One region of the Bradyrhizobium sp. CCBAU 45321 genome, then DNA from elsewhere that is predicted to be linked to it. Evidence: riboswitches for the same ligand, from Rfam matches in the RefSeq annotation. Region 1 holds a riboswitch; each other region holds the start of a gene.

Region 1 (6,668 bases):
CGTTTGCCGGAGCGTCCGGCAGTGCGGCGACCGCAGCGTTGACATCCACCACCTCCAGCCAGGTGTCGGCGGCCGCCTTGATCCAGGGCGCGCGTTCCAGCGCAAGCAACGGCGTGCCCGTCTGCGCGCACGCCTCGACGGCGTTGCGGCTCATTTCCGCGGCGAAGGGATGTGTCGCATCGATCACATGAGTTATGCCTTCGCGGCGGATGTAGTCGGTCAGCCCGCTCACGCCGCCAAACCCGCCGATGCGGGTCGGCAGCGGCTGATCGGCCGGCGCGCGGGTGCGGCCGCCATAGGAATAGACGGCGTCGATGCCGGCGCGCGCGATCTCCGCGGCGAGCAGGCTCGCATCGGCCGTTCCGCCCAGAATGAGGGCGCGAATCATGTCTGATCCCTGGCTGACCATCATCGGTATCGGCGAAGATGGCCTTGCTGGGCTGTCGGAGGCAAGCCGAAAGGCGCTTGCCAGGGCCGAAACCGTGTTCGGCGGCGAGCGTCATCTTGCGCTTGCCGAAATTGGCAGCCGCGGCCGTCCGTGGCCGGTGCCGTTCGATGCGAATGTCGTGCTGAGCTGCCGCGGTCGGCCGACGGTGGTGCTCGCCTCCGGCGATCCGTTCTGGCATGGCGCCGGCGCAAGCCTCGCCGAGAAGCTCGGCAGCGACGAGTGGATCGCGCATCCGTCACCGTCGACGTTCTCGCTTGCGGCCGCGCGGCTGGGCTGGCGACTGGAGTCGACCATTTGCCTCGGCCTGCACGCTGTATCATTCGAACGTCTCGCTCCGCACCTGGTGCGCGCCGCGCGCATCATTTGCCTCGTGCGCGATGGCAAAGCCGCCGGCGATCTTGCGAAATGGCTGACGGAACGCGGCTGGGGCGCTTCCGCATTTTGGACTCTCGCCGCGCTCGGCGGGCCGCGCGAAGCTGTCCAGCAGTATTGCGCAATGGACTTTGCTGATGATCGCGCTGCCAATCTGGTTGCGGTAGCGGTGGAGGCGAGGGGCGCACAGGGCATTCCGCGCAGCTCGGGCCTGCCAGACGACCTCTTCGTCCATGACGGCCAGATCACCAAGCGGCCGGTCCGCGCACTGGCGCTCTCCGCGCTGGCGCCGCGTCCGGGGGAGCGGCTGTGGGACATCGGCGCCGGATCGGGATCGATCTCTGTGGAGTGGGCGCTGTGCGGCGGGACGGCTACCGCAATCGAGGCGCGCGAGGATCGCGTCGCGAACATTCGCAAGAATGCGGCCGCCTTCGGTCTGACGCATCGGATCACAGTCGTCACGGGCAGGGCACCGGAAGCTCTTGCCGGGTTGGAAGCGCCGGATGCCGTCTTCATTGGCGGTGGTCTCGACGAAGTGTTATTTGATGCGATCTGGACGCGGCTCTCGCCGGGTACGCGGCTCGTGGCGCATGCTGTGACGCTGGAGACGGAAGCTCTGCTCGGCGAGCTGCATCAGCGTCACGGCGGCGAACTGATGCGGGCCGAAATTTCGCATGCCGTCCCGCTCGGCCGCTATCGGTCGTGGGAGGCGGCACGCCCCGTGGTGCAGTGGAGTGTGGTGCGATGAAGGTCGCCGGTTTAGGCTTCAAGCGCGACGTGACGCTGACTTCGCTGCGCGAAGCGCTGCTGGCTGCGGGCGGTGCGGAAGGGCTTGCGGCGATGGCAACTGTCAGCGACAAGGCCGACACCGAGGCGCTGAAGCAACTCGCTCGTGAATGCGGCGTGCCGATCAGGGCTGTTCCGGTCGCGACACTGGCCGGCATCGACACGCCCACGCAATCGAAGCTCGTCGCGGAGAAATTCGGCACCGGATCTGTGGCCGAGGCTGCAGCGCTCGTGGTCGCCGGTCCGCACGCGCGGTTGATTGCAACACGGGTCGTCTCGCAGGATCGCAGTGCGACCGCGGCGATCGCCGAAGGAGACGGCGTATGACGGTGCATTTCATCGGCGCCGGGCCGGGCGCGCCCGATCTGCTGACGTTGCGGGGCCGCGACCTGATCGCGGCCTGTCCAGTCTGTCTCTATGCCGGCTCGCTGGTGCTGGAGGGCGTGCTGGCGCATTGCCCGCCCGGCGCGCGCATCGTCAATACCGCGCCCATGTCGCTCGACGAGATCATCGCCGAGATCGCAGCCGCGCATGCGGCAGGCCTGGATGTCGCGCGGCTGCATTCCGGCGATCTCTCAATCTGGTCGGCGATGGGCGAGCAGCTCCGCCGTTTGCGGGCGCTGGGGATTCCCTACTCGGTGACACCCGGCGTTCCCTCGTTCTCGGCTGCCGCGGCCGCGCTCGAGGCTGAGCTGACGCTGCCCGGTCTTGCTCAGACGGTCGTGCTGACGCGCACGCCGGGCCGGGCCAGCGCGATGCCCGGGGGCGAGAAGCTCGCTGCGTTCGCTGCGACCGGCGCGGTGCTCGCGATCCACCTGTCGATCCATCTGCTCGACCAGGTCGTCGCCGAGCTGACGCCGTATTACGGCGCGAATTGCCCGGTCGCGATCGTCTGGCGCGCGAGCTGGCCGGAGCAGCGCATCGTGCGCGCGACGCTGGCAACGCTCGATGCGGCCGTGGGTGGCGAGATGGAGCGCACCGCGTTGATCCTGGTCGGCAAGACGCTTGGCGCTGCCGATTTCGACGAGAGCCGCCTCTACGCCGCCGATTACGACCGCCGCTACCGGCCCGTTGGTGCCGAGCCGCGCTTTCCGGAGGCGTCGTGATGGCGGCGAGCCTCGTCATCTCCGCGCCGGCCTCCGGTGTCGGCAAGACCACGCTGACGCTGGCGCTGGCCCGCGCCTGGCGCAATCGCGGCCTGAACGTGCAGTGCTTCAAGAGTGGGCCCGACTATATCGATCCCGCCTTCCACGCCGCCGCCACGGGACGCGCCTCGGTCAACGTTGACAGCTGGGCGATGGATCGCAGCGCCGTCGCGCATCTCGTCAGCCGTGGCGGCAATGCAGATGTCGTGCTCGCCGAGGGATCGATGGGCCTGTTCGACGGTGTCGCTGCGCGCGGCGTCTCCGGCACCGGAGCGACAGCTGATATCGCGGAGATGCTGGGCTGGCCGGTGGTTTTGGTGATCGATCCCTCCGGCCAGGCGCAGACTGCGGCAGCGATCGCCGCCGGCCTTCGCGATTACCGCGCCGGCGTGCGCCTTGGCGGCGTCGTGCTCAATCGCGTCGCCAGCCCGCGCCATGAGGATCTGGTGCGGCGCGCGCTGAACGAGGCCGGCATCAAAGTGTTCGGCGCGCTGCCGCGCCATGCCGAGATCAGCCTGCCGAAGCGGCATCTCGGCCTCGTGCAGGCCGAGGAGCAGGCCGAGATCGGCAAGCTGATCGACGAAGCCGCGCGCTTTGTCGCCGAGCACGTCGATCTCGATGCGGTGCTCCACTCGGCAGGCAAATGGTCGCCGCAAGCTGTGGCGAACGGCTTGAACGTGAGGCCGCCCGGCCAGCGCATCGCGCTGGCGCGCGATGCGGCGTTCTCGTTCGTCTATCCGCATATGCTGGAAGCCTGGCGCGCGGCGGGCGCCGAGATCGTGCCGTTCTCGCCGCTGGCCGATGAAGTGCCCGACGCGAGCGCCGACGTGTGCTGGCTGCCCGGCGGCTATCCCGAGCTTCATGCAGGAAAGATCGCGGGCAATGCGCGCTTTCGCAGCGGACTGCGCGCTTTCGCCGAGACGCGGCCGGTGCATGGCGAATGCGGAGGCTATATGGTGCTGGGTGCAGGCCTGACCGACGCCGACGGTATCCGCCATGAGATGACAGGGCTGCTCGGCCTGGAGACCAGCTTTGCCAAGCGCCGCATGCATCTCGGCTATCGTCTTGCCGAACTGGCCGCGCCGATGCCGGGGCATAAGCCTGGCGCGCGCCTGCGCGGCCACGAGTTCCACTATTCGACCATCCTCGCCCAGCCCGATACGCCGCTCGCGATCGTGCACGATGCCACCGGCGCGGTCATTGCCGAAACCGGCTCGCGTCGTGGCCATGCCACCGGCACGTTCTTCCATCTGATCGCGGAGGACCGGTGAGCGGCTTCGTCACTTTCGTCTCCGCCGGCCCCGGCGATCCCGAGCTCCTCACGGTGAAGGGCGCTACGCGGCTGCGCGAGGCCGACGTCGTGCTCTATGACGATCTTGCCTCCGGCGCGATCCTCGATCTCGCCCGGCCCGGTGCCAATCTCGTCGCGGTGGGAAAGCGGGCCGGGCGTCCTTCGACCAAGCAGCACCACGTCAACCGTCTCCTGGTCGACTACGCCGCAACCGGCGCCCGCGTGGTGCGGCTGAAGTCGGGCGATGCCGGCATTTTCGGCCGGCTGGAGGAGGAGATCGAGACGCTGCGCGATGCCGGCATCGGCTACGAGATCGTTCCCGGCGTCACCTCCGCCTGTGTTGCCGCCGCGCAGGCCGGTATTCCCCTGACCCGCCGGCATACCTCCCGCCGCGTGCAGTTCATCACCGGTGCCGACGTCACCGGCGAGCTGCCACCCAATTTGAATTGGGCGGCGCTGGCCGATCCCGAGGCGACGACCGTGGTCTATATGGGCCGGCGCACGTTTCCGGCGCTTGCCGCAAAATTGATCGCGCACGGGCTCGCCGCCGGCACCCCGGCGCTGTTCGCCGAATCCCTCGGGCGATCTGACGAACGATTGGTCCGCACCACCATTGCCGAGCTCGCCGAGCAGCTTGCGCGCGGCGGCGCCGCTTCCACCGCCGCCGTGATCCTGTTCGGTGCGCTGGCGGGAGAATATCCGGCATGACGGCTCCGGCAGCGGTTCGCCCCTTGACGCCTGCAATGCGAAAGGGGCACACAAGAGAGGCATGGTGCTCGACGCGGCGCAAAGCGCCGGAGCATAATCGGGAATGGGGATGGGCGGACCCAGTTGCGGCGCCCAAAACCCCAGCCGCCCCCGCGACTGTAAGTGGTGAGGGCCTCCGAACCGCCACTGGACCCGCAAGGTCCGGGAAGGCCGGAGAACCAGTGAACCGCGAGCCAGGAGACCGGCCGTGCACGTATTGAGGCCAAGGCCGTCGGGTGTGACGGCAGGAAGGAACTGAGCCATGCATATCGAACCAGGATTGGTCACAGGCGCCAAGCTCGTGCTGAGTTACGCAACCGGCATCGCCGCAGGCGGCGTTGCGCTGAAGCTGGCGGTCGAGACCGTGCGCGAGCAGGGCATCGGCTCGTTCGCTGCGCGGACGCTGGCCACCACCGCTCTCGTCTTCGTCTTCTTCGAGATCCTGCCGCACTTCCCGGTCGGGGTATCGGAGGTGCACTTCATCCTCGGCTCGACCTTGTTCCTGTTATTCGGCGCTGCGCCCGCGGCCTTCGGCCTTGCCTTTGGCCTGCTGCTTCAGGGTATGCTGTTGGAGCCGGTCGACCTGCCGCAATACGGCATGAACGTCACCACGCTGCTGGTGCCGCTGTTCGCGATCCAGGCGATCGCCACGCGGATCATTGCCCGCAACACCGCCTATGTCGATTTGAAATACGGTCAGGCGCTGGCGCTTTCGACGACCTACCAGGCCGGCGTGATCGCATGGGTGGCGTTCTGGGCGCTCTATGGCTCCGGCTTTGCGATCAGCAACCTCGCCAGCATTGCGACGTTCGCTGCCGCTTATGCGCTGGTCATCGTGATCGAGCCGCTGGCCGATCTCGCCGTGCTGGCGCTGGCGAAGTCGCTGCGTGGCGTCACCGCGCCCGGCCTCGTCACGCCGCGCCTTCACAACGCGGCCTGAGAGACAAGCGAAAGGGCGGCCGCCGTGGCCGCCCGTCGCGCTCGCGATGCTCACGCTCTCCCTGATAGGCATCGGTTGCGGCGATCCCGAGCAGCTCACGCGCGCCGCGACCCGCGCCATCAACGCGGCCGATCTCATCCTGATCCCGCGCAAGGGGACTGCGAAATCCGATCTCGCCGATCTCAGGCGAACGATCTGCGCCGGTGTGCTCACCAACAAAACGACGCGCATCGCCGAATTCGATCTTCCCGTGCGCGATGCGACCGAGTCGGACTACCGCAAGGGCGTAGACGATTGGCACGATGCGGTGGCCGCGACCTGGTCGCAGACGATCGCTGGGCATCTCGAAGATGAGGGCAAGGTCGCGCTGCTGATCTGGGGCGATCCTTCGCTCTATGATTCTTCGCTGCGCATTGCGCGGCGGTTGAATCCGTTGCCGACAATCGAAGTCGTGCCTGGGATCACCTCGATCCAGGCGCTGTGCGCGGCGCATGCGCTGCCGCTCAACGACATCGGCGAGCCGTTCCTGGTCACGACGGGGCGGCGCTTGCGCGAAGGCGGCTGGCCGCAGGGCGTCGATACCGTCGTCGTGATGCTCGATGGCGGCACGGCGTTCCAGTCGCTGGATCCGGCCGGGCTTCACATCTGGTGGGGGGCCTATCTCGGCATGCCCGATCAGATCCTCATGTCCGGCGCGCTGGCCGAGGTCGGCTCGCGCATCGTCGCGTTGCGGCAAGAGGCGCGCGAGCGGCACGGCTGGATCATGGACAGCTATATTCTCAAACGCAGGCGTTGAGCAGCATGCTTCCCGAATGGGTTACCCAGAACTGCCCCGAGGTCTCCGCTGTTCATCGCGAGGCGGCCATTGCGCGGCAGGCGCAACTGACGAAGCCGACCGGCGCGCTCGGCCGGCTCGAGCAGCTCGCGATCGAGCTTGCG
Region 2 (5,548 bases), on a different contig from region 1:
TGTTGGCCGGAATCGGCTCGGTGCAGGCGCTGGTGCCGCCGCAGATGATGCTGATCGAGGCGGTCGGCGCAATCGCGATCTTGTGGCTGAAGCGCGCCATCACGCCGCGTTCCAGGGCATCCGGGCACGGGCCACGCTTGCGAGCGAGCGCCACGGATGCCGCATCGGCATCGCGACGAAGTTTTCGGAAGATGTTCAGATTGAATGACTTGGCCACGGCACCCTCCATTGGAATGCCCTTGGCCTGGAGAAACGAGTGAAAGCCCATGACGCCGAGGCCAACGGAGCGCTCGCGCAGGGCGGCGTAGCGGGCACGCTTCATTCCGTCCGGCGCCACCGTGATGAAATGGGTGAGCACGTTGTCTAGGAAGCACATGACGTCCTCGATGAAGCCGGGCTCCTTATTCCACTGGTCCCAGGTCTCGAGGTTGAGCGACGACAGGCAGCACACCGCTGTGCGCTCCTCGCCGCGATGATCGATGCCGGTCGGCAGGGTAATCTCGCTGCACAGGTTGGAGGTCGAGACCTTGAGGCCTAGCTCGCGCTGGTGCTTGGGGAGCGCGCGGTTCACGGTGTCGATGAACAAGAGATAAGGCTCGCCGGTTTGCAGCCGGTTCTCAAGGATGCGTTGCCACAGCTGGCGGGCATCGATCTCGCGGACAACCTTGTTAGTGTTCGGGCTGCGCAGAGCGACTGCGGTGCCGGCACCTACGGCACGCATGAACTCGTCGGTGACGTTGATGCCGTGATGCAGGTTGAGGCTCTTGCGGTTGAAGTCGCCAGACGCCTTGCGGATCTCGAGGAACTCCTCGATCTCGGGATGGTGGATATCGAGATAGACCGCCGCCGAGCCGCGCCGCAACGAGCCCTGGCTGATCGCCAGGGTGAGGCCGTCCATGACGTGGATGAACGGGATGATGCCCGAGGTCACGCCGCCCCTCGCCTCCTCGCCGATCGAGCGAACATTGCCCCAGTAGGTGCCGATGCCGCCGCCGTTGGAAGCAAGCCAGACGTTCTCGTTCCAGGTGCCGACGATGCCTTCGAGCGAGTCCGGCACTGAGTTAAGGAAGCACGAGATCGGAAGGCCGCGCGTGGTGCCGCCATTGGAGAGCACCGGTGTGGCCGGCATGAACCACAGCCGAGACATCGCATCATATAGACGTTGGGCATGCGCAACATCGTCCGCGAAGGCGCAAGACACTCGGGCGAACATGTCCTGGATGCCTTCGCCGGGAAGCAGATAACGGTCGGTCAGCGTCAACTTACCGAACGACGTCACCAGGTCGTCCCGCGACCAATCGAGGGTGATGTCAGACGGCGTGGGCGATGGCGCCAGGGGCTTCGGCAGGGGAGCCGGCGATGCTGGGGGCCGCACAAGACACGGCTCAGGCTTGGTAGGCTTTGCCTGCGCCCGGGGTTGCCGCACACTCGGCAGCTCAATGAGATGACCATACTGATCGAAGTTGTAAGACGGCGACACCGGCACCCCCGCGATATTTGGGGCCGGGACCGTGCGGACGATTTGCGAGGAGACCGGGCAAATGTCCCCTGCAGCAAGCGATCCACCGGGGCACCCGGCCCGAGGACATGTGTTCTGTCGCGGCAGATCTCCTGGCTAGCGGGTCGCTGCGGCTGTGGCGCTATCGCAATGGCCGCTGCCGACGCATTGGGTTCCCTTCTAGCTTCCATTCTACAATATATGGGTATAGAATACCGTGACGGCACCACATATATGCGCAGCTACGGGACTCGTCAAGGCGGAACCGTAAAGTTAACGAGTTGGTGCAGCCCCGAGGTCGAGGTTCGAAATTCGCCGAGCGCCTGTCCTGAAGGGCCTCACTCAAAAAGCATAGCGTCTCAAGGACTGGCCAATCGGCGAGTGAGGAGCCTGAGATGGCCGACGAGCAGCCAAGCGAGCTCGGCGGGGGCGGAACCTTCGAAGTCTTTGCAGAGGCGCGGACATCTGCCGAGCCGTGCAAAGGTGCGCTCGACGGCCCTGCGCCTGGGCGGGAGTGGAAGCCTTGGACGCGGGGCGGTCGCTCGACGATCTCGATCGTCCACGGCCCCCAGTGGGAGAGTGCTTGACGAGCTGTTTGCCGCGATAGATCCGATCGGCAAAGATGTGCTCAAGCCGCGGTCTCGCAAATTCTGCAACAGGGGAGCAGCACCATGGACATCCTGAATGTTGGCATCGATCGGTTCGCGGTCCGCGAATTGAGTTGGGCCGGATCGGGTTTCGGTTGCCATACGCGTCTCGCCATTCATCGCTTTCTGTGGCCCTTAGATCAAAATTGTCTGGAGCGCGACCGCAATCGATGCAGCCGCCCGTGGCAATGTCCCACGCTTAGTGGATTTGACCCCTTCGCAGGCCGGGCGAGCCGCCGCACGTGCTCAGTTGTCTGGCCTCGAACATAAGCCGTCCTCAACCGAACGCGGTCATGTCAGGTTATTGCCAATCAATCCTAACGGGATGAGGCGGAGCTATGCTTGAATCTGGGTGACGGAGCCGATAAGGCGGCGTGGCTTTGCTGTGTCGGAATGAAGCCGTTCGCAACATTGGCGTGAGCGGCGGCGAGGAACCGTGTTGTATCTCACCAACGACCTTGAAGCCGTGACGTTGGTAAAAGGGAATGTTTTCAGGGTTCGAGCTTTCGAGGTTGGCAGCAATGCCGTCCTCATCGCATCGTTGAAGGGCGTATTTCGTCAGCAACGTACCAAGCCCTTTTCCGACCCAGTTCGGACCGACGGGAATGAGTGGCAGATACCAATGTGGCTCGTGGGGATGATGTTCGGCCATTCTCCGCCGCAAGTGTGCCATATCCTCCGTGATCTCCGGGCGCAGGGATAGACCATGATTGCATCCAACGCCTCCTCATCTTGCTGCCCGTTGGGATGCAGCCACAGGGCCGCGCCACGAATCTCTCCCGCGACGTAAGCTGTGCCATAGAGCCTGACCAAAAAAGAAAGTTGAGTGATTTAGTTCGTTGTGATTCCTTCGTGTTTGCGAAGACCCGAGGGAGAACAACATGTGTTGGACTGAAATCACCCGCGCACAATATCGGCGCGATGGACTTGGTTATGCAAGCGACATGACGGACGCGGAATGGGAATTGATCGAGCCGTTGATGCCAGTCCCCGCAAGATCAGTCTGCGCGTGATCATGAATGCGATTCTCTACATTGGAGCCAGCGGCTACCAATGGCGAGCGCTGCCGAAGGATTTCCCGCCGTGCTCGACTGTTCAGTACCATTTTTATAAGTGGCGCGGTTCTGGCTTGTGGGGCGCGATCAATGACACTCTGGTCCGGCGCATGCGCGAACGGCAAGGACGCAAACCCACTCCAACGGCCGGAGTTATCGACAGTCAAAGCGTGAAGACCACGGAAAGTGGAGGCCCAAGCGGATTTGCAGTCCCGCTGTTGCGGATCATTGGTCGCCTGTTCCCAACCTGCGTCACATCTTCGCCGATCGTGTCTATCGTGGTCCAAAGTTGCTCGATGCCATTGCTGATCTGGGCCAATGGACGATTGAAATCGTCACCCTTTCCGTAAGCGTCGTTCTCAGGCCACGGCTTGGAGGGCTTGAGCGCGGTAGGCGCAGGGCAGTAGCTGGTCGATCTCGCGGTTGGGATGCCCGTTGACGATCCTGGTCAGGACGTCGGTGAGATACGCGAGCGGATCGTGGTCGTTGAGCTTGCAAGTCTCGACCAGGGACGCGACGACAGCCCAGTGTTCGGCACCGCCGTCGGATCCGGCAAACAGCGCGTTCTTGCGACTGAGCTTGATGCTACGGATTGATCGTTCGACGGTGTTGTTGTCGAGTTCGATGCGGCCGTCATCGATGAAGCGCGTCAGTCCTTGCCAGCGCGAGAGGGCGTAGCGGATGGCCTCGGCGAGCTTGATCTTCTGGCTGATGAGAGCCAGCTTAGCGCGCAGCCATACCTCGAAGGCATCGGCCAGTGGTCGGCTCTTCTGCTGCCGCACGAGGCGACGTTCCTCCGCGCTGCGACCGCGGATCTCCTTCTCGATCGCATAGAATGCTGCAATGTGCTTCAGCGCCTCGCTTGCGATCGGCGCGGGGCCGGCTCTCGCGAGTTCGTAGAAGTTGCGCCGCATGTGCACCCAGCAGAAGGCGAGCTCGACCTCGCCACGTTCGGCAAGCTTTGGGTAGGCGTTGTAGCCATCGACCTGCACGACGCCCTTGAAGCCGGCAACATGGCTGAACAGCCGCTCGGCCTTGCGGTCGGGTGCATAGACATAGGCGATGCCGGGCGGATCGGGGCCGCGCCAGGGCCTGTCGTCGGCGGCATGGGCCCAGAGCTGGCCGGTCTTGGTGCGCCCTCGACCGGGATCGAGCACCGGCACCGTCGTCTCGTCGGCGAGCGGCTTGGACCTCGCGCGAAGCACCGTGAGAAGGCGCTCATGCAGCGGGCGCAGATGGAAGGCGGCATGCCCCACCCAGTCCGCCAGTGTCGATCGATCGAGAGCGATGCCCTGTCGGGCATAGATCTGGGCCTGCCGGTAGAGCGGCAGATGATCGGCATATTTGGACACCAGAACCTGGGCGACGGTTGCCTCCGTCGGCGGTCCGCCCTCGATCAGCCGGGCCGGAGCCTCGGCCTGCAGGACGCCATCCTCGCAAGCGCGACTGGCGTATTTGGGACGCCGGGTGACGACAACGCGGAACTGGGCCGGCACCATGTCCAGCCGCTCGCTCCTGTCCTCGCCGATCTGGTGCAGGTCGCCCCTGCAGCACGGACAGGTCTTGTCGTTGATGTCGACGACGACCTCGATCCGCGGCAGATGCGCCGCTAGCGCTCCGCGATTGTTGCGGCGCTTGCGTGCGCGCTCCGCCCGGCCTTCCGGAGCTGGTCGGGCCTCTCATGTTCCGATGATTGCCTTCCATGCGTGATGCGGCCATCGACCCCGACGGAGCGGCATCGTCTCGCATAACGACGATGCTCATGCTGCCTTCGTGACTAGGGAACACAGGTCTCCGCGCACATCCACCTTTCGAGGCTCATTCCCGCACCCCGCATGGCTCCTGTCTACACTTCGAACCCCGCGTTGCCGCGACGCCCGCAAGACTCGGTCCCGGCTTGCCTGCTTCGGCTTTGGCCGGATGGGACTTGCACCCACAAGCAATCATCAGCTTGGCATGACGTACTCCCCTGGCGTGGTGTAGCTGAGGGCGTGTGGTCACCACGTTCGGCGGCATCGGCCACTCGTCGAGGAAGGTGGCGAGCTTCGGCAGCTTGGGGCGGAGCTGGTCGGCGACGCGCCGCCACTGCGCCCGCGCCGCCTCGGCATCGTCCTGGGCGCAGGCAGTGGCGATGAACGTGGAGGCGACGCGTCGTCCGCTCTTGCCGGCATGCGCCAGCGCGTTGCGTATGAAGTGCACGCGGGGTCGTCGGAAAGCTGCAATTGGCTGATTCCGTTTTCGTCGGCGATTCGCGATCGGCGGAGCAAACGAGATGCTGGGGCGCAAGGAGCGGGATCGGTTGGAGCTCTTCATCACTGGCTCGCTCAAACAGCTCGTCCCAGATGAGC
Region 3 (6,668 bases), on a different contig from region 1:
CCATTCCTGGTAAATAGGAAGCCGGCGAGTTGCTCGCCAAAGTACTGCACCATGTCATTGCGCTCAAATTCGCCGTGCACGAGGACGTCAAGACCGATGTCCTCCTGCCAACGTACGGCGCGGGCTATCTCTTCCTTGATAAACTCGCCGTATTGTTCGTCGCTCATCGCACCTCGCGCATGCGCCGCACGAGCATTTCGGACTTCTGTGGTCTGCGGAAACGATCCGATTGTCGTGGTGGGAAACGTTGGCAGTCCAAAGCGTTCCCTTTGGATCTCGGAACGACGGACAAATGGGCTGGCGCGCCGGCGCATCGTCTGGTCGATCGCCCTCATCCTCACAGCGACATTGCTATCATGGATCTTGGGCGAAGTCCGCCGGGCAGTCGCAGCGCATTCCGAATCGGCGAGAGCGAGCTCGACATTCTGGTCGCCAGCGAGTGCTCGCGCCAGGATCGCAAGCTCACGCATCTTCTGAACCGAGAAAGCAAGCCAGCTCTTGACGTCGTACGTGAGCCCGGTCTCGAGTTCAACATCGACTGGCACATGAAGCAGCGAGCAGGATGGGGCGAGCTGTACACGGTGCTTGCCGAGCTTCGCAATCGCGGGCTCCATCCGCTGACGGAGCGACGACAAGTTCGACCGCCATACATTCCGGCCGTCGATGACCCCGAGCGACATGACGAGGTCACTTCGGCCGACAGCGATGACCTGATCCAACAACTCTGGCGCTCGGACCAGATCGAGGTGCAGACCGGAAACCGGGAGGCTCAATGCGGTATCCAGATTGTCGCCTAGCTCGCCGAAATAGCTGGCAACCATGATTTTGATAGCCGGTCCCTCCTTTGCGAACCGGTTATAGGCATGTAGCAATGATTTTCGCGCCGCCTCATCCAGATCAAGGGCCAGGCAGGGCTCGTCAAATTGAACCCAACTTGCCCCTCGGTCGGCCAATTCATGCAGAACCTCGATATAGACCGGTATTAGATCATCGAGTAGGGAGAGGGGCTGGAACGCGCTATCGGCACTCTTGCCGAGCTTTAGGAATGTGATCGGCCCGATCAGGACAGGGCGGGTCTGAAAGCCAAGAGCCTTTGCTTCCTCATACTCTTCAATGGGTTTGCGAGAGCAAAGTCTGAACGCCTGTCCCTTGTAAAACTCGGGAACCATGTAATGGTAGTTGGTGTCAAACCACTTAGTCATTTCCTGCGCGGGTGCGCCAGACCCCCGCGGCCCCAGACCGCAACTCGCATCCTGGTCGTCGCATTGTGATCCGCGAGCCATGGCGAAGTACGTCTTGAGGAAAACGTATTCTCGTTTCGAGGCGTAGATCTCCGGGATAGCACCAACCATGACACTTGTATCGAGCACCTGATCATACAGCGAGAAGTCATTCGACGGAATGATCGTGACGCCGAGAGACTTCTGACGGGCCCAGTTCGCTGCGCGCAGACCGGATGCGTCCTCGAGCAATTGCTGTTCGCTGATCTTTCCCGCCCAGTAGCTTTCAAGAGCGAATTTGAGCTCACGCCTTGGACCGATGCGTGGCGTACCGAGCGTAGCAACCGGAAGAGAGAGAAGAGACATAGTGTTAACCCCTGTTAGGGACAGAGGCCATGGCGGACGCAGGCAGAGGAAGTCGCGCGCGCGACGGCTGCTTGGCGCACCACCGAGACACCCCGCCCGTGGACCAATCTATCGTCGGGGCAGGTCTCCTGGCTCGCTGGTCGTCGCTGCTGTCCGGCCTTCCCGAAGCCGTGCGGGCTTCAGTGACATCGTTGGACAGTAGCTCGCAGCTCACAGTTGCGGGGGCAGCGCCGGCATTTGGACCGGCTTCCCTCTTAGTTCCGGATCAAGTGGGATTCGGAGAACCTCGACGAGTTCGATTATCGGCAGGAGGACTCTTCCGTCAACCTCTCAGATTTTGTGGCACGCTAATCTGAGACATCTAGTAGGCGAATGACCGTGCATCTCTATGATTCTCTAAACAGAGCTGTCGCAATCAGAGATGTCCTTGTCTCAGAGGTGGGAGTGAGACTCGGAGCTGCCTTGAGGCGACGCCACCCGCCCCATCAATGAAAGGGACAAAACCAGCCCGCGCGGCGGCGATTACCGCCGTTTCGAGCAGAATGCATTCGATGCGGCTTCCGACTTCCAGCGATTCGCCCAGCACATCCGCTGGCCAGCTATTTTCGCGACAGAGGATCCCCATTGAACACGTCAAGGCAGGCGGCGCAACTAGCCACATACGCGGCGAGGAGGTTGCTTTTCGTGCCAGCCAGACTTCAAAGTTCGTCGATTAAGTCGGCTTCGTATCGCCAGCCATCATGTAGGCCGAACGCCGACGGGCAACTATAGCGAACCACACGGTTCAATGACGGCAAACGCACTCCCGATTCTCATCAGGCACTTGGCCTCGAGCTACGGCCGATACACTGAATGGAACATCGAACCGTGCGCAGGTCGGAAAGTCGACAAGAGGGACATAAAACCCGTGCAAATCTCTGCCTGCTGCCTGGCACGAAGAATGCAAGCCCCTCGACATGCCCAGTCTCTTCTGCTTGGGGATGTCCAGCTCAGCCAATTGACGCTGTCGCTGGCTAGGGAAGTTAGCGGCGCGTGACATAGAGAGGAGCGCCTGCCCTCGTAGGACAGCCGCGGGTGCCCCGTCGCGTCTCCGTAAACTTCTTGCGCTCGCTTATAGCAGGTTCAAGGTTACCGCTTTGAAAGATGTATGGATGAAACGCGATAGGCGGAGGATTATGAAGAGAATGTCGGGAAGACCCGCGCTATGGCTTCGTCTGGGCGGACTGTTAATCTGCCTAGGCTGGCCGGCTGCCATGAGCAACACTATTCGCGCCAGCGACAACCCACTTGTCGAAAGACTCAAGTCAACTTGGCGAGCGCAAGATGGTGAGACGATAGAACAAATCATCTCCAATGTCTCGAAGGTGGCACAGTTCGTCCCTCAGATGTGGGGGGTCGCTGAACTCGGCGAAAGCGACCATGTTTTCGTTTCGTGGACCAGGCACCGAGACAACAAATCAGACGAACAGTACGCGATCACCTGGAAAGTCGCGCTCGACGGTACGATTGAGCTTGCGTCAACCTATGCGAAGCCGATGGAATTGGGCTGGCGTGCCCTAGCACTCTCGTTGATCGCCAAAGAAGTCGCAGATGGTGAAAGGGACGCAAACCTTAGCTTTCTGCATGATCCAAATAACTTCAACTTTGTGACTACGCCGCAAGGCCGGCTCGGCGATCTTCTGCGGCAGGGCCGATGCACTATCATTGAACCTGTTGGGGTAGACTACTTACCCAAGCAGAATGACAAGCCGAACGAGAAAGGCGATCTATGGCGCATTCTGCTCTTGGTGAATTGCGATATCCAAGGACCACGTTATTTTACACACAACGGAGTCATCACTTTTGAGAAGAGCGAAGGCCAAGATTGGGAGCCACAATCCTCTTTTGCCAAGCGCATCGCGAAATTTCCTCCGGGCTCCTGGTTCCAACGGACCGAGCCAAAGGAAGAGGAAGACTCAGGAGAGCGAAGGCCTTAGCAGACGGTCGCGCAGAGCAACACCGCACCGCAGCTGCCGCACGGTCGAACGCCTCGTACTAACTGCAAGAGACACGCGCTCTGCAGTTGCGTTGTTTAAGGCCTGCCTTTCTCGCAGCACTTCGGCCCTCGTACGGAAGGTCGAGCAGCACGATTGCGTTTTTCCGCCAGGTGTCGAGCTCAGTGGCGCGTACTAGTTTGCGAGATGTGGTTTGCCCGCCTGCACTCCACCCCGTTAGAGTACACCAACTGCGGGGGAACCAGCTCTCATGCATTCTTCACTAGAGCGCTTGGAGATGCCTCCGGCCAAGCCGATTCGGGGTGCGCGCCGCGCATCGTGTGGTTGCGCGGCATACGCAGGAGCGTGAGCTTAGCGACTTTGAGCCGGCACTAGGGACCGATGCTGAGACGAAACAGGAAGTTACAGGGTAGTAACCCCGGCATACCCGCTGAGCGCCTGCCAATTTCCGAGTGCACAGGGCGGGAAGCTCCGGAGCAGTACGCAAGAAGGTCGATTACCGCACTGACTCAGCCGTAGATTTCCTCGCACTCATTCGTCTGCACGTCATAGACCCGGATTTTAAGCATGGGAAACCGCCTTTTTAATTCTGCTCCACCTGCGGTGGCACCGTCTTTGGTTGCGAATTCGTCTCTGAGTTGGCCATCTACTTCAAGCGCGTAAGATGAGACCGGTACTTCCCGAACGACTGCGACCATGTCATTCCCATTATGTAGTGATGTGCTTTAGAATGATGTAGCTTGAGTCGGCTAAACCGCACCAGAGCTATTCACCCGAAGTACGCGATGCGCAAACACGTATTGTGGACTTAAACCTCACACGAATTGCATGGCACTCGCGATTGTCCGAACACGTGGGCAGCTTGCCCACGCCTGGTGCATCCACGGCAAAGCCCGCGGCTCAATATCGCAGCCTTTTCAATTCCTGGAGAAAACGGGCACTGATGCCAGCGCTCCTAGGTAAGTCACTTGAGATCGCGGCGAACCGTCACTACGAAGAGCGGCGGCCCGTAGCGCCTGAGCCATAAACAGTTCAAGTCTTGTACGCACGTCTGGGCAGTAGCACTAACGACTATGGTGCCGCGCGGAGGAGCCAAATGCCATAATGCGATTGGTATCAACGATCATCTCGTCTGGCGTAACAAGGAACGGATTTGCGCGGTTTGCTCGAACAAGAAACCTTCATTTACGCGGCGAGCGTTGAGGCTGAACTCCATCACGTCTTTGTCTAAACCGGTCAGAGCGAGCCAGAGCAGATCCTTTTTGAGCATCTTTTTCGTGACAAGACTTTGGGGCGCATTTCCTCGCCCTCGTCGGAACTGTCCGGTTTGCCGATGGAAGTCGTCACCAACAATGGCAAGGTTGCTCCTCAACGCCTGAGTCCGCCGCAAGCACCGACGCTTCATAGCCGCTCAATTTTTGCAAGGAGGGAGCACAGCGTTCCAAGGCTCGGGCTTGTCCAGCATCCCGAGTTCGGCGCCACGCGATGAGACTCTCCTCCTTACGTCCAGAGGGTACAGCACGCTCGCGGTGAGAGAGCCGCCGATGCTCGAAGGATACCGCCGCACGCACACGGGAAGAAATCTCTTGATCCTTACGCAGCGTCAGGTCGTAGGTTCGAACTCACGCGAAGCTCTCATAAGGCACACATCGAAGCCGGCGGAATGGACATCTGCGGTCGAGCAATCGAATGTATCGGCACCGTATCGTGCGCGTGAACATGGATCAGGAGCGAAAGGTTATTGTCGGGATGAAGCACCGCGGAATTATGTTCGCATTGATCGCTCTCATCACATCTCCGGTTTCCGCCGCGACACTCAGCGGTGCTCCGCGCATCCTCGACGGAAATACGATCCAGATCGAGAAAACCACCGTTCGGCTCTCAGGCATCGAAGCTCCTGAGACCGATCAGATTTGCCTCGACGCACAGGGCCGCAAATGGGCCTGCGGCGTAGCTGTTCGCGACGAGCTCATCAAGCATTCGAATGGGCGAACGTGGGATTGTCATACCGAAAGAGTCGATGAGTATCGGCGAGCCCTCGGCAGCTGCTTCATCGAAGGCGAGGATGTAAACGTCTGGATGGTACGCTCGGGCTTGGCGCTATCGGCTGGTGCATCTCACCATACCTACGTTGTTTATGAGTTGGTGGCCAGCACAGCCCATGCGGGGCTGTGGTCCGGCGCGTTCATCGCGCCCTGGGACTGGCGTCGCCGCAATAGAAGCACGATTATCGTGGGCGCGACGTCGGTTCCGGTCGACGCTCAGGAAGTCCTGCTTGGATCCGTCTTGCTATTGGAACCGCCGTCCCCCGAGTGCCCGATAAAAGGCACAGTCGAGCGCAGAGGCGAGCGCATTTATTACCTGCCAGGGCAACCCGGTTACGAACAAATCGACATGACGAAGAAGCGCGGCCAACGCTGGCTTTGCAGCGAAGCGGAAGCCGAAGCCACCGGGTGGCGTAAGGCCGTGCCATGAGGCGACACATGCAAGCAGCCCATTCTCAAGACATATACCATTTAGCCAAGCACGCGCGTTCGCGGCGGTCACTGTTGCTGTTTGCTGCTTCGACAGTTTTCCTGCGGTTCGGCAATAAGATTGTCGACGCGAAGGAAGCAAAAGGCCCGCCCAAGCCAAACAACGTACTCTCGCCAGATGCTGCCCTGAATCGGCTGCTGAACGGGAACGATCGTTATGTCCAGGGCGCACCACGAATCGACGATTTCAGGCGCGAGCGGCCGGTCTTGGTTGAGGGACAAAATCCATATGCGGCGGTTCTGAGCTGCGCCGACTCCCGTGTGGTCCCCGAACTTGTCTTCGACAGCGGACTAGGTGATCTGTTTGTCTGCCGCGTCGCCGGCAACTTCGCTAACGATGACACGCTCGCCAGTATGGAATACGCGGTTGCCATACTCAACACGCCGCTGATCCTTGTACTCGGCCACGATCATTGCGGTGCGATAGACGCCACGATCAAGTCGATCCATGAAGATAAGCGGCCGCCGGGGCACATTTCATCCCTGGTCGCTGCGCTTTCTCCTGCAGTGAAAGCAACCGGCGACCAAGCCGGCGACGCGTTCGCCCAAGCAAC

The links. A riboswitch is a leader RNA that binds a small molecule or an ion and turns the genes downstream of it on or off. The one in region 1 is predicted to bind cobalamin.
Region 2: it holds a riboswitch for cobalamin, as region 1 does, so the genes downstream of both, ACM43_RS10020 (ribonucleoside-diphosphate reductase subunit alpha) here and ACM43_RS16140 (energy-coupling factor ABC transporter permease) in region 1, are expected to answer to the same signal.
Region 3: it holds a riboswitch for cobalamin, as region 1 does, so the genes downstream of both, metE (5-methyltetrahydropteroyltriglutamate--homocysteine S-methyltransferase) here and ACM43_RS16140 (energy-coupling factor ABC transporter permease) in region 1, are expected to answer to the same signal.

The regions. Positions count from the first base shown of each region.
Region 1 is NZ_LFKZ01000119.1:133,900-140,567, reverse strand. Features, by position in the region: gene ACM43_RS16170 (cobalt-precorrin-6A reductase) at 1-388, opposite strand, end outside; gene cbiE (precorrin-6y C5,15-methyltransferase (decarboxylating) subunit CbiE) at 387-1,568, shown strand; gene ACM43_RS16160 (cobalamin biosynthesis protein) at 1,565-1,933, shown strand; gene cobM (precorrin-4 C(11)-methyltransferase) at 1,930-2,712, shown strand; gene ACM43_RS16150 (cobyrinate a,c-diamide synthase) at 2,712-4,022, shown strand; gene cobA (uroporphyrinogen-III C-methyltransferase) at 4,019-4,750, shown strand; cobalamin riboswitch at 4,796-5,014, shown strand; gene ACM43_RS16140 (energy-coupling factor ABC transporter permease) at 5,052-5,729, shown strand; gene cobF (precorrin-6A synthase (deacetylating)) at 5,776-6,525, shown strand; gene cobT (nicotinate-nucleotide--dimethylbenzimidazole phosphoribosyltransferase) at 6,531-6,668, shown strand, end outside.
Region 2 is NZ_LFKZ01000079.1:49-5,596, forward strand. Features, by position in the region: partial or broken gene ACM43_RS10020 (ribonucleoside-diphosphate reductase subunit alpha) at 1-1,279, opposite strand, end outside; cobalamin riboswitch at 1,585-1,733, opposite strand; partial or broken gene ACM43_RS10025 (transposase) at 1,858-2,190, opposite strand; gene ACM43_RS10030 (GNAT family N-acetyltransferase) at 2,447-2,818, opposite strand; partial or broken gene ACM43_RS10035 (transposase) at 3,027-3,546, shown strand; partial or broken gene tnpC (IS66 family transposase) at 3,560-4,864, opposite strand; partial or broken gene ACM43_RS10045 (transposase) at 5,223-5,420, opposite strand; partial or broken gene ACM43_RS10050 (transposase) at 5,473-5,548, shown strand, end outside.
Region 3 is NZ_LFKZ01000096.1:3,737-10,404, reverse strand. Features, by position in the region: gene metE (5-methyltetrahydropteroyltriglutamate--homocysteine S-methyltransferase) at 1-1,586, opposite strand, end outside; cobalamin riboswitch at 1,688-1,890, opposite strand; gene ACM43_RS11000 (nodulate formation efficiency C protein) at 2,840-3,562, shown strand; gene ACM43_RS10995 (hypothetical protein) at 4,704-4,952, opposite strand; gene ACM43_RS10990 (thermonuclease family protein) at 5,270-6,055, shown strand; gene ACM43_RS10985 (carbonic anhydrase) at 6,064-6,668, shown strand, end outside.